2 regions of the Streptomyces sp. NPDC039480 genome follow, and region 2 is predicted to be linked to the other one. Evidence: predicted binding sites of a transcription regulator. Region 2 holds the regulator's gene; the other holds the start of a gene.
What was found. The regulator HspR, encoded in region 2, represses chaperone genes until heat shock. The targets are predictions, from matches to a motif close to TTGAGNNNNNNNNNCTCAA.
Positions count from the first base shown of each region.

Region 1: a site for HspR is predicted at 3,192-3,210, ahead of lon (endopeptidase La). Genes of this name have one in related genera too.

Region 1 is NZ_JBVITX010000002.1:875,259-879,952, reverse strand. It holds gene ACZ56E_RS09930 (lysozyme) at 1-691, shown strand, start outside; gene lon (endopeptidase La) at 749-3,169, opposite strand; gene ACZ56E_RS09920 (methyltransferase) at 3,430-4,434, shown strand.
Region 2 is NZ_JBVITX010000012.1:38,849-43,542, reverse strand. It holds gene ACZ56E_RS31680 (helix-turn-helix transcriptional regulator) at 1-768, shown strand, start outside; gene ACZ56E_RS31675 (helix-turn-helix transcriptional regulator) at 923-1,756, shown strand; gene ACZ56E_RS31670 (hypothetical protein) at 1,951-2,463, opposite strand; gene ACZ56E_RS31665 (heat shock protein transcriptional repressor HspR) at 2,578-3,033, opposite strand; gene dnaJ (molecular chaperone DnaJ) at 3,038-4,228, opposite strand; gene grpE (nucleotide exchange factor GrpE) at 4,262-4,694, opposite strand, start outside.

The DNA of each region.
Region 1 (4,694 bases), on a different contig from region 2:
CCGCCTCGGCCAGGGCGTCATCGAGCACGACGGCCAGGGCGGCCTGCCCAGCGGCGGCGGCGCCACGCAGACCGAGGGCGTCGACGTCAGCAGCCACCAGGGCAACGTCGCCTGGTCCACGCTGTGGAACAGCGGTGTGAAGTGGGCCTACGTCAAGGCCACCGAGGGGACGTACTACAAGAACCCCTACTTCGCCCAGCAGTACAACGGTTCGTACAACGTGGGCATGATCCGCGGCGCGTACCACTTCGCGACGCCCGACACCGCGAGCGGCGCCGCCCAGGCCAACTACTTCGTGGACAACGGCGGCGGCTGGTCGCGCGACGGCAAGACGCTGCCGGGCGCCCTCGACATCGAGTGGAACCCGTACGGGGCGGCCTGCTTCGGCAAGACCCAGTCGGGCATGGTCAGCTGGATCCGGGACTTCCTGAACACCTACAAGGCGCGCACCGGGCGCGACGCCGTCATCTACACCGCCACCAGCTGGTGGAAGCAGTGCACCGGCAACTACAGCGGCTTCGGCGCCAGCAACCCGCTGTGGATCGCCCGCTACAACACCAGCCCGGGTGAGCTCCCGGCCGGCTGGGGCTTCCACACCATGTGGCAGTACACCTCGTCGGGGCCGACGGTCGGCGACCACAACAAGTTCAACGGCGCCCTCGACCGGGTGCAGGCGCTCGCCAACGGCTGAGCACACGTGAAGGTGGCCGGCCCGATACCGGGCCGGCCATCGTTCACCCCTGGCTCCCTATGCGGCGGCCGGGACCCTCACCTCTGCTTCGGTGAGGGCCAGTTCGAGCACCTGGCGCACGTCCGTCACCGCGTGCACGTCCAGCTTCTCCAGGACCTCGGCCGGCACGTCGTCGAGGTCCGCCTCGTTCCGCTTCGGGATGATCACGGTGGTGATCCCGGCGCGGTGCGCGGCGAGCAGCTTCTGCTTGACGCCGCCGATCGGCAGGACCCGGCCGGTCAGCGAGACCTCGCCGGTCATCGCCACGTCCGTGCGGACGAGCCGCCCGCTGAGCAGCGAGGCGAGGGCGGTGGTCAGCGTCACGCCCGCGCTCGGCCCGTCCTTGGGGACCGCGCCGGCCGGGAAGTGGACGTGCACGCCGCGCTCCTTCAGGTCGCCGACGGGCAGTTCCAGTTCGGCGCCGTGCGAGCGCAGGAAGCTCAGCGCGATCTGCGCGGACTCCTTCATCACGTCGCCCAGCTGACCGGTGAGCGTGAGCCCCGATGCCCCCGTCTCCGGGTCCGCGAGCGACGCCTCCACGAACAGCACGTCGCCACCGGCTCCGGTGACCGCGAGCCCGGTCGCCACGCCCGGCACCGCCGTGCGCCGCTCGGCCGGGTCCTGGGCGGACTCGGGCACGTGGCGCGGCCGCCCGATGAGACCGCGCAGGTCCTCGTCGGTGACGGTGAACGGCAGTTCCCTGTCGCCCAGTTCGTGCTGGGCCGCGACCTTGCGGAGCAGCCGTGCGACGGAGCGCTCCAGGTTGCGGACGCCCGCCTCGCGCGTGTACTCACCGGCGAGCTTGCGCAGCGCGCTCTCGTCGAGGGTGACCTCGTCCTCCGCCAGGCCGGCCCGCTCCAGCTGGCGCGGGAGCAGGTGGTCGCGGGCGATGACGACCTTCTCGTCCTCGGTGTAGCCGTCGAGGCGGACGAGCTCCATGCGGTCGAGCAGCGCCTCGGGGATGGCTTCGAGGACGTTCGCCGTGGCGAGGAAGACGACGTCGCTGAGGTCGAGTTCCACTTCCAGGTAGTGGTCGCGGAAGGTGTGGTTCTGCGCCGGGTCGAGGACTTCGAGGAGGGCGGCGGCCGGGTCGCCCCGGAAGTCCGAGCCCACCTTGTCGATCTCGTCGAGGAGCACCACCGGGTTCATGGACCCGGCCTCCTTGATGGCCCGCACGATGCGTCCGGGCAGCGCCCCGACGTACGTACGCCGGTGGCCGCGGATCTCCGCCTCGTCCCGTACGCCGCCGAGAGCGACCCGCACGAACTTGCGGCCCATGGCGTGCGCGACGGACTCGCCGAGCGAGGTCTTGCCGACGCCGGGCGGGCCGACGAGGGCGAGCACGGCGCCGCCGCGGCGCCCGCCGACGACGCCGAGGCCGCGGTCGGCGCGGCGCTTGCGCACCGCGAGGTACTCGGTGATGCGCTCCTTGACGTCCTGGAGCCCGGCGTGCTCGGCGTCCAGGATCTCCTGGGCGCCCTTGATGTCGTACTCGTCCTCGGTGCGTTCGTTCCAGGGCAGTTCGAGGACGGTGTCCAGCCAGGTCCTGATCCAGGAGCCCTCGGGCGACTGGTCGCTGGCGCGCTCCAGCTTGTCGACCTCCTTGAGGGCGGCCTCGCGGACCTTCTCGGGCAGGTCGGCGGCCTCGACGCGGGCGCGGTAGTCGTCGGACTCCTCGGCCGCGTCCTTGCTGTCGCCGTTGAGCTCGCGCAGCTCCTTGCGGACCGCGTCGAGCTGGCGGCGCAGCAGGAACTCGCGCTGCTGCTTGTCCACACCTTCCTGTACGTCCTTGGCGATGGACTCGGCGACGTCCTGCTCGGCGAGGTGCTCGCGCAGCTGCTCGGTGGCGAGCCTGAGGCGGGCGACCGCGTCCTCGGTCTCCAGGAGCCGGACCTTCTGCTGGGTGGTCAGGAACGGGGAGTATCCGGAGTTGTCGGCGAGCGCGGAGACGTCGTCGATCTGCGTGACGCGGTCGACGACCTGCCAGGCGCCGCGCTTCTTCAGCCAGCTGGTGGCGAGCGCCTTGTACTCCTTGACGAGCTCGGTGACGGCGCCGGGCAGGGGGTCGGGCACGGTGTCGTCGACCTTCGTGCCCTCGACCCAGAGGGCGGCGCCGGGGCCGGTCGTGCCAGCGCCGATGCGGACGCGGCTCCGGCCGCGGATGAGGGCGCCCGGGTCGCCGTCGGAGAGCCGCCCGACCTGCTCGACGGTGCCGAGGACACCGGTCGCGGCGTACGTCCCGTCGACGCGCGGAACAAGCAGCACCTTCGGCTTGCTGTCGCCACTGGAGCGGGCAGCGGCCTGGGCCGCCTCCACCGCGGCGCGCACATCGGCGTCGGACAGGTCGAACGGAACCACCATGCCGGGCAGGACCACCTCGTCGTCGAGCGGCAGCACGGGCAGAGTGAGCGGTGTGTACGAGGTGGACTCAGTAGCCATGATCTCCCCTTCGGCATTCAAGTTGAGCTGTATCGACTCAATGGTTATGAGCGCCGAGTTGTTCCCCGGGCCATGTTCGCTCTGAGCGATCAGGGAAAAGGCGGCTCGGAAGATGGCTCGTTTCCGGTCATCCGTCTCGCGCGTGCCGTTCCCTCCCGGCCGTCCCCTTGGGAGCGTGGACGCTCCGACTTCCACGGAGGGGATCCAAGGTGGACGCACCCGAGAACAAGGTGGACACACCCGAGAACGGTGACGGCGGCATGCGGGACGTGACCTGGCAGCTCGCGGAACACGCTCTGGGGCATCTCTTCTCGGCGGCGCTGCGCACGGCGGCGCTCTGCCGGGTGGCCGACCATCTGGCGGGGGGTCCGCGCACCGCCGAGCAGCTGGCCGAGCCGACCGGCACCCATGCCGGGCACCTCCGCCGCGTCCTGCGCTATCTCGCCACGCGCGGCGTCTTCCGCGAGGACGGGGCGGGCGCGTTCCACCTGACCCCGCTCGCGAGCGCGCTCCGCACCGACGTGCCCGACTCCCTGCACCCGGCGGTCGTGATGCTGACCGACCAGGCGTTCTGGCGGACCTCCGCGGGGCTGGAGGAGACGGTCCGCCAGGCCGGCCCGTCCTTCGAACGGGTCTTCGGCAAGCCGTTCTTCGCGCATCTGGCGGAGGACGCCGAGCTGCGGGAGCTCTTCGACAGCGGCATGGCGTCGCTCTCGGGGCCGGTCGACGCGGTGATCGCCGGGACGTACCCCTTCCCGGAGAAGGGCACCGTGGTGGACGTCGGCGGCGGCCGCGGCGGGCTGCTGCGCGCGGTCCTGCGCGGGCGGCCCGGTCTGACGGGTGTCCTCTACGACCAGGCTCCCGCGGTCAGCACGCACCTCCTGGGCGGCGACGAGAAGCTGCGCGGCAGATGGCGTGCCGAGTCCGGGGACTTCTTCGCCGGGGTCCCCGAGGGCGGCGACATCTACGTCCTCAAGCACGTCCTGCACGACTGGCCGGACGCGGACTGCGAGCGGATCCTGCGCAACTGCCGCGCGGCGATGGCGCCGGACGCGCGCCTCCTGATCGTCGACTGCGTCCTACCGTCCGGCAACGAACCGCACATCGCCAAGACCCTGGACGTGGCGATGGCGGCGATCGTGGACGGCCAGGAACGCACGGAGGACGAGTTCGCCGCGCTGCTCGTCGGGGCGGGGCTGCGCCTGACCCGAATCCTGCCGACCGACGCGTTCCCGTCGATCGTGGAGGCGGTGCCGGCGGCCTGAGCCCCGACGACGGAGCGAAGACGCCGCCCAGGGGCGCGGGAAACCGCACGCTCAGCCACATCGGGGCGACAGCCGTCGCCGTGACAGGTAGCGACTGACGGGGGGCGGCGCGGGGCACCGGCCGGGGCGGGGCGCCGCGGGGGCGCCGCTCAGGAGCTCGGGCGCGACGGCGTTGCTCATGCGCGAGGGCGCCGCGCGGGCGTCGCTCGGGTGCACGTGCACGGGCGTCGCTTAGGCGCTCTGGCGCGACGGCTCCGCTC
Region 2 (4,694 bases):
CTCCGCACCATCGAGGACCAGGTGGCCCTCCACCGCCACCGCGAAGACAAACTCACCACGTTGTTCGAGTCGTTACTCAAGCTCGACGCTCCACCCATGGCCGGCAGCACGACCCCCGCCATCACCGCCCTCAAGGGAATGTCACGCATCGACGCGGCATTGGATCGGGCCATCAGCGACGCCACCCAGGAAGTACTCATCGTCCAGCCCGGCGGAGTTCGTCCCCCCGAATCCCTCGAGCGAACTCGTCCGCGCGAACAGGGGATCCTGTCCCGCGGCGCCCGTATGCGGACGCTTTACCAGCACACGACGCGTCACGCGCTCCCCGTGCTCGCCCACTACGAACAACTCGTCGGCGACGTCGAGGCGCGCACCCTCGACGAGGTCACCGAGCGGCTCTTCGTCTTCGACCGGACCGTGGCGTTCATCCCGGCCAGCAAAGACCGCACCCTGGCCCTGGAGCTCCGCCACCCCGCCCTCGTCGACTACTTCGCCACCACCTTCTGGCGGCTGTGGCGCCTGGCCACCCCCATGTGGCCCCAGACCGCCCCCCAACCCGCTGAGAACGGCATCACCACCCGCCAGCACGCCATCGCCGGCCTCCTCATAGAAGGCCTCACCGACGCCGAAATAGCCACCCGCCTAGGCATGAACATCCGTACCGCCCGCGTCCACATCGCCAAACTCGCCGCCACCCTCGGCAGCAACAGCCGCGCACAGCTCGGGTATCTCATCGGGCAGTCAGGGATCCTCCAGCAGGATCGGTGACGTCGGTGACACCGGTGTCAGCAATGCCGCACGCCCAGAACCGGACACCCGGAAACAGCCGTCCAGAAGCAGACACTTCAACTACGGCATCCGGCCCCTGTTCGCCCCGCCTGCATAGAATCGCGACGCTTCAACCAGGCAGGAGGGGGCTCGCATGGCCACGAAGCACTTACCGCACCCGCTCGAGGAAATCTGCGAAGCGGGGCTGTCCGTCTACGCCCGTGCCCTGCGTGAAGGCCGGATCCGTCGCAGTGCCGCCGAACCGGCCCCGTGCCTCGTCCGTCTCGGCCTCCTGCAGCCCGGCCTCGACGACCTGCAGTGGCTGCACCCCACCAGCACCACCGTCACCGTGCTCGACGGGCTCGACCGCATCAACTCGGCCATCGACCGGGCCATGAACGAGGTCACCGAGGAGTTCCTCGCCGTCCAGCCCGGTGGTATGCGGCCCCCCGAGACCTTGGCCGAAGTCTTCCCGCGGGACCAGGCGATCCTCACCCGGGGATGCCGGATGCGGACCCTCTACCAGCACACAACGCGCCATTCTCTGCCCGTGCTCGCCTACTTCGAACAGCTCGACGGCGACACCGAGGCACGCACGCTCGACGAGGTCACCGACCGGCTCTTCGTCTTCGACAGGACCGTCGCCTTCATCCCGGCCAGCAAGGACCGCAGCGTCGCCCTCGAACTCCGCCACCCCGCCCTCGTCGAGTACTTCGCCACCACCTTCTGGCGGCTGTGGCGCATGGCCACCCCCATGTGGCCGCAAGCGGCTCCCCAGCCGTCCGAGAACGGCATCACCGCCCGCCAGCACGCCATCGCCGGCCTCCTCGTCGAAGGCCTCACCGACGCCGAGATCGCCGACCGGCTGGGGATGAACGTCCGGACCGCCCGCGTTCACATCGCCAAGCTGGCTGCCACTCTCGGCAGCAACAGCCGCGCCCAGCTCGGGTTCCTGATCGCGCGGTCAGGGATCCTCGAACGGGGGTGACTCATCCCGGTACAGGGGCTTCGCGCCTCTTGTTCCCTCCTCAGGTCGCTGCACCGCAACAAGATGGCGCTACCGCCGCCCCTCCCCGCCCGGCAAGCTGAGGACAGCGGTGGGGGCATCTGATCGGCCCTCTCCCGCTTCCCCCGAGCGCCCCGGCCAGCTGCTCCCCCGTAGCCGACCGGGGCGCTCTCACGTCACGACAAGGGGCTGGCCCACTCCCGCAACAGCTCCACCCGCTCCGCCGCCCGCGGCGACCCGCCCTCATGGCGGCGGCCCCAGTCGGACATCGCCGTCAGGGTGGTGAGGAGGGTGCCCGCGCCTTCGGTGAGGTGGGTCAGGAGGTCGCGGGAGAGGTCGTACTCCGTGCGGGAGTAGCCGACCGCCGCCGCCGTGTACGCCGTCAGCTCCGTCTCCTCGCCCTCCGCGTCAGTGACACGTACCGTCATCGTCGGGGCCTCGTCGCTGCCGCCGAGGCCGACCGTGAGCGCCAGGTCGACCACCGCGCCCACGTGCCGCTTCAGGGACTTCACGGGGACGTCGTCGACGGTCAGCGCGCGCACGTCCTCCCACGGCCACATGCCGGTCTGCCGGTCGCCGAGGGCCAGTACGCCCTCCGGCGTCAGCCGCACCCCGGGCGCGAGCCCGGCCGGCTTCGCCCCCACGTACACATCGCCCTCGGCGATCCAGAACAGGCCCACCATGGCCATCGTCAGCTCAACTCCCCGTACCCGTACACAGCGAAGCGGGGCCGGGAGGTCACCACCTCCCGGCCCCGCTTCAGGGTACTCAGACGTCCTCAGGCCATAGGAAGGCCGTGAGGGCTACTGTTCCGTTGTCCGTTTCGGGCGCCACACCACCAGCGCGCTCGCCTGCTGCACGTCCTGGTACGGGACCAGGTCACGGCGGTACGAGGCGTGCACCGCCGCTTCGCGCTGCTGCATCGCCGCCGCGGCGCCGTCCACGGCCGCGGAGAGCTCCGCGACCCGCGACTGGAGCGCCGCGACCTGGTTCTCCAGCTCGATGATGCGCTTGATGCCCGCGAGGTTGATGCCCTCTTCCTGCGACAGCTGCTGCACCGTACGGAGCAGCTCGATGTCGCGGGCGGAATAGCGTCGGCCGCGGCCCGCCGTACGGTCCGGGGAGACCAGACCCAGGCGGTCGTACTGCCGCAGGGTCTGCGGGTGCAGACCGCTCAGCTGGGCGGCCACCGAGATGACGTACACGGGTGTCTCGTCGGTGAGTTGGTACGGATTATGACGACGGCCGACCCTATCCATGGGGTCACGCTCCCTTCGCGGCCTGGAACAGTTCTGCCCGCGGGTCGTCGCCCGCAGTCGCCTTGCGGTAGGACTCCAGGGCTTCCTTCGCCGAGTCCGACAGGGATGTCGGGACCGACACCTCCACCGTCACCAGCAGGTCGCCCCGGGTGCCGTCCTTGCGGACCGCGCCCTTTCCGCGGGCCCGCATCGTACGACCGTTCGGCGTGCCGGCGGGGAGCTTCAGGGTGACGGGCGGCCCACCCAGGGTGGGCACCTTCACCTCGCCGCCCAGCGTCGCCTCCGGGTACGTCACCGGAACCGTGACCGTGAGGTTGTCGCCCTTGCGGCCGAAGACGGGGTGACTGTCGACGTGCACGACCACATACAGGTCGCCCGCCGGACCGCCCCGCTCGCCGGGCGCGCCCTTGCCGCGCAGGCGGATGCGCTGCCCGTCCGAGACACCGGCCGGGATGCGCACCTGCATGGTGCGCGACGACTTGGCGCGGCCGCTGCCGCCGCAGACCTCGCAGGGGTCCTGGGCGATCAGCCCGCGGCCCTTGCAGTCCACGCACGGGTCGGTGAGGGAGAACCCTCCGCCGCCGCCCCGCGAGACCTGGCCCGTGCCGACGCAGGTCGGGCACACGCGCGGTGTGCCGTTCTTGTCGCCGGTGCCGGAACACGCCTTGCAGGCGGCCTGGGAGGACATGCGGAGCGGCACGGTCGCACCGTCCACCGCCTCCGTGAAGCTGAGCGTGACCTCGGACTCGATGTCCTGGCCGCGCCTCGGCTGCGTACGCGTGCCGGCTCCGGCACCCGCGCCGCCGCGGTTGAACAGGCCCCCGAAGACGTCACCGAGACCGCCGCCGAAGCCGCCGGCCGCTCCACCGCCACCCGGGCCGCCACCTCCGAAGAGGTCGCCCAGGTCGAAGTTGAACGAGCCGCCGCCGGCTCCGGGGCCCTGCCGGAACCCACCGTTTCCGAAGAGGGCACGCGCTTCGTCGTACTCCTTGCGCTTCTTGGGGTCCCCGAGGATGTCGTTCGCCTCGGAGATCTCCTTGAAGCGCTCCTCCGCCTTGGTGTTGCCCTTGTTGGCGTCCGGGTGGTTCTCGCGGGCGAGCTTCCGGTACGCCTTCTTGATCTCGGCTTCGGTGGCGTCCTTGGGGACGCCGAGGACCTTGTAGTAGTCCTTCTCGATGAAGTCCTTGGTGCTCATCCCCGACGTCCCTCCTCACTCATGTCGCTGCCGTCAGCCCTCGTCCGGGCCACCGGTCTCCTTCTCGTCCGACTTCTCCGCGGATGCGGAGTCGGCGGAGGCCGCGGAGCCATCGGATTCCTCGCCCTTGACCGTCTGCGCGCCGGGCTGCGGCTCGGCGACCGCCACCCGCGCGGGGCGGATGGTGCGCTCACCGATCCGGTACCCCGGCTGCAGGATCGCGACGCAGGTCGTCTCGGTGACGTCCGGTGCGTAGCTGTGCATCAGGGCTTCGTGGATCGTCGGGTCGAAGGGCTCGCCCTCCTTGCCGAACTGCTGCAGGCCCAGCTTGGCGACGACGGTCTCGAGAGACTCGGCCACCGACTTGAAGCCGCCGACCAGTTCGCCGTGCTCACGGGCGCGGCCGATGTCGTCGAGGGTGGGGAGGAGCTCGGAGAGGAGGTTCGCCGAGGCGATCTCCTTCACC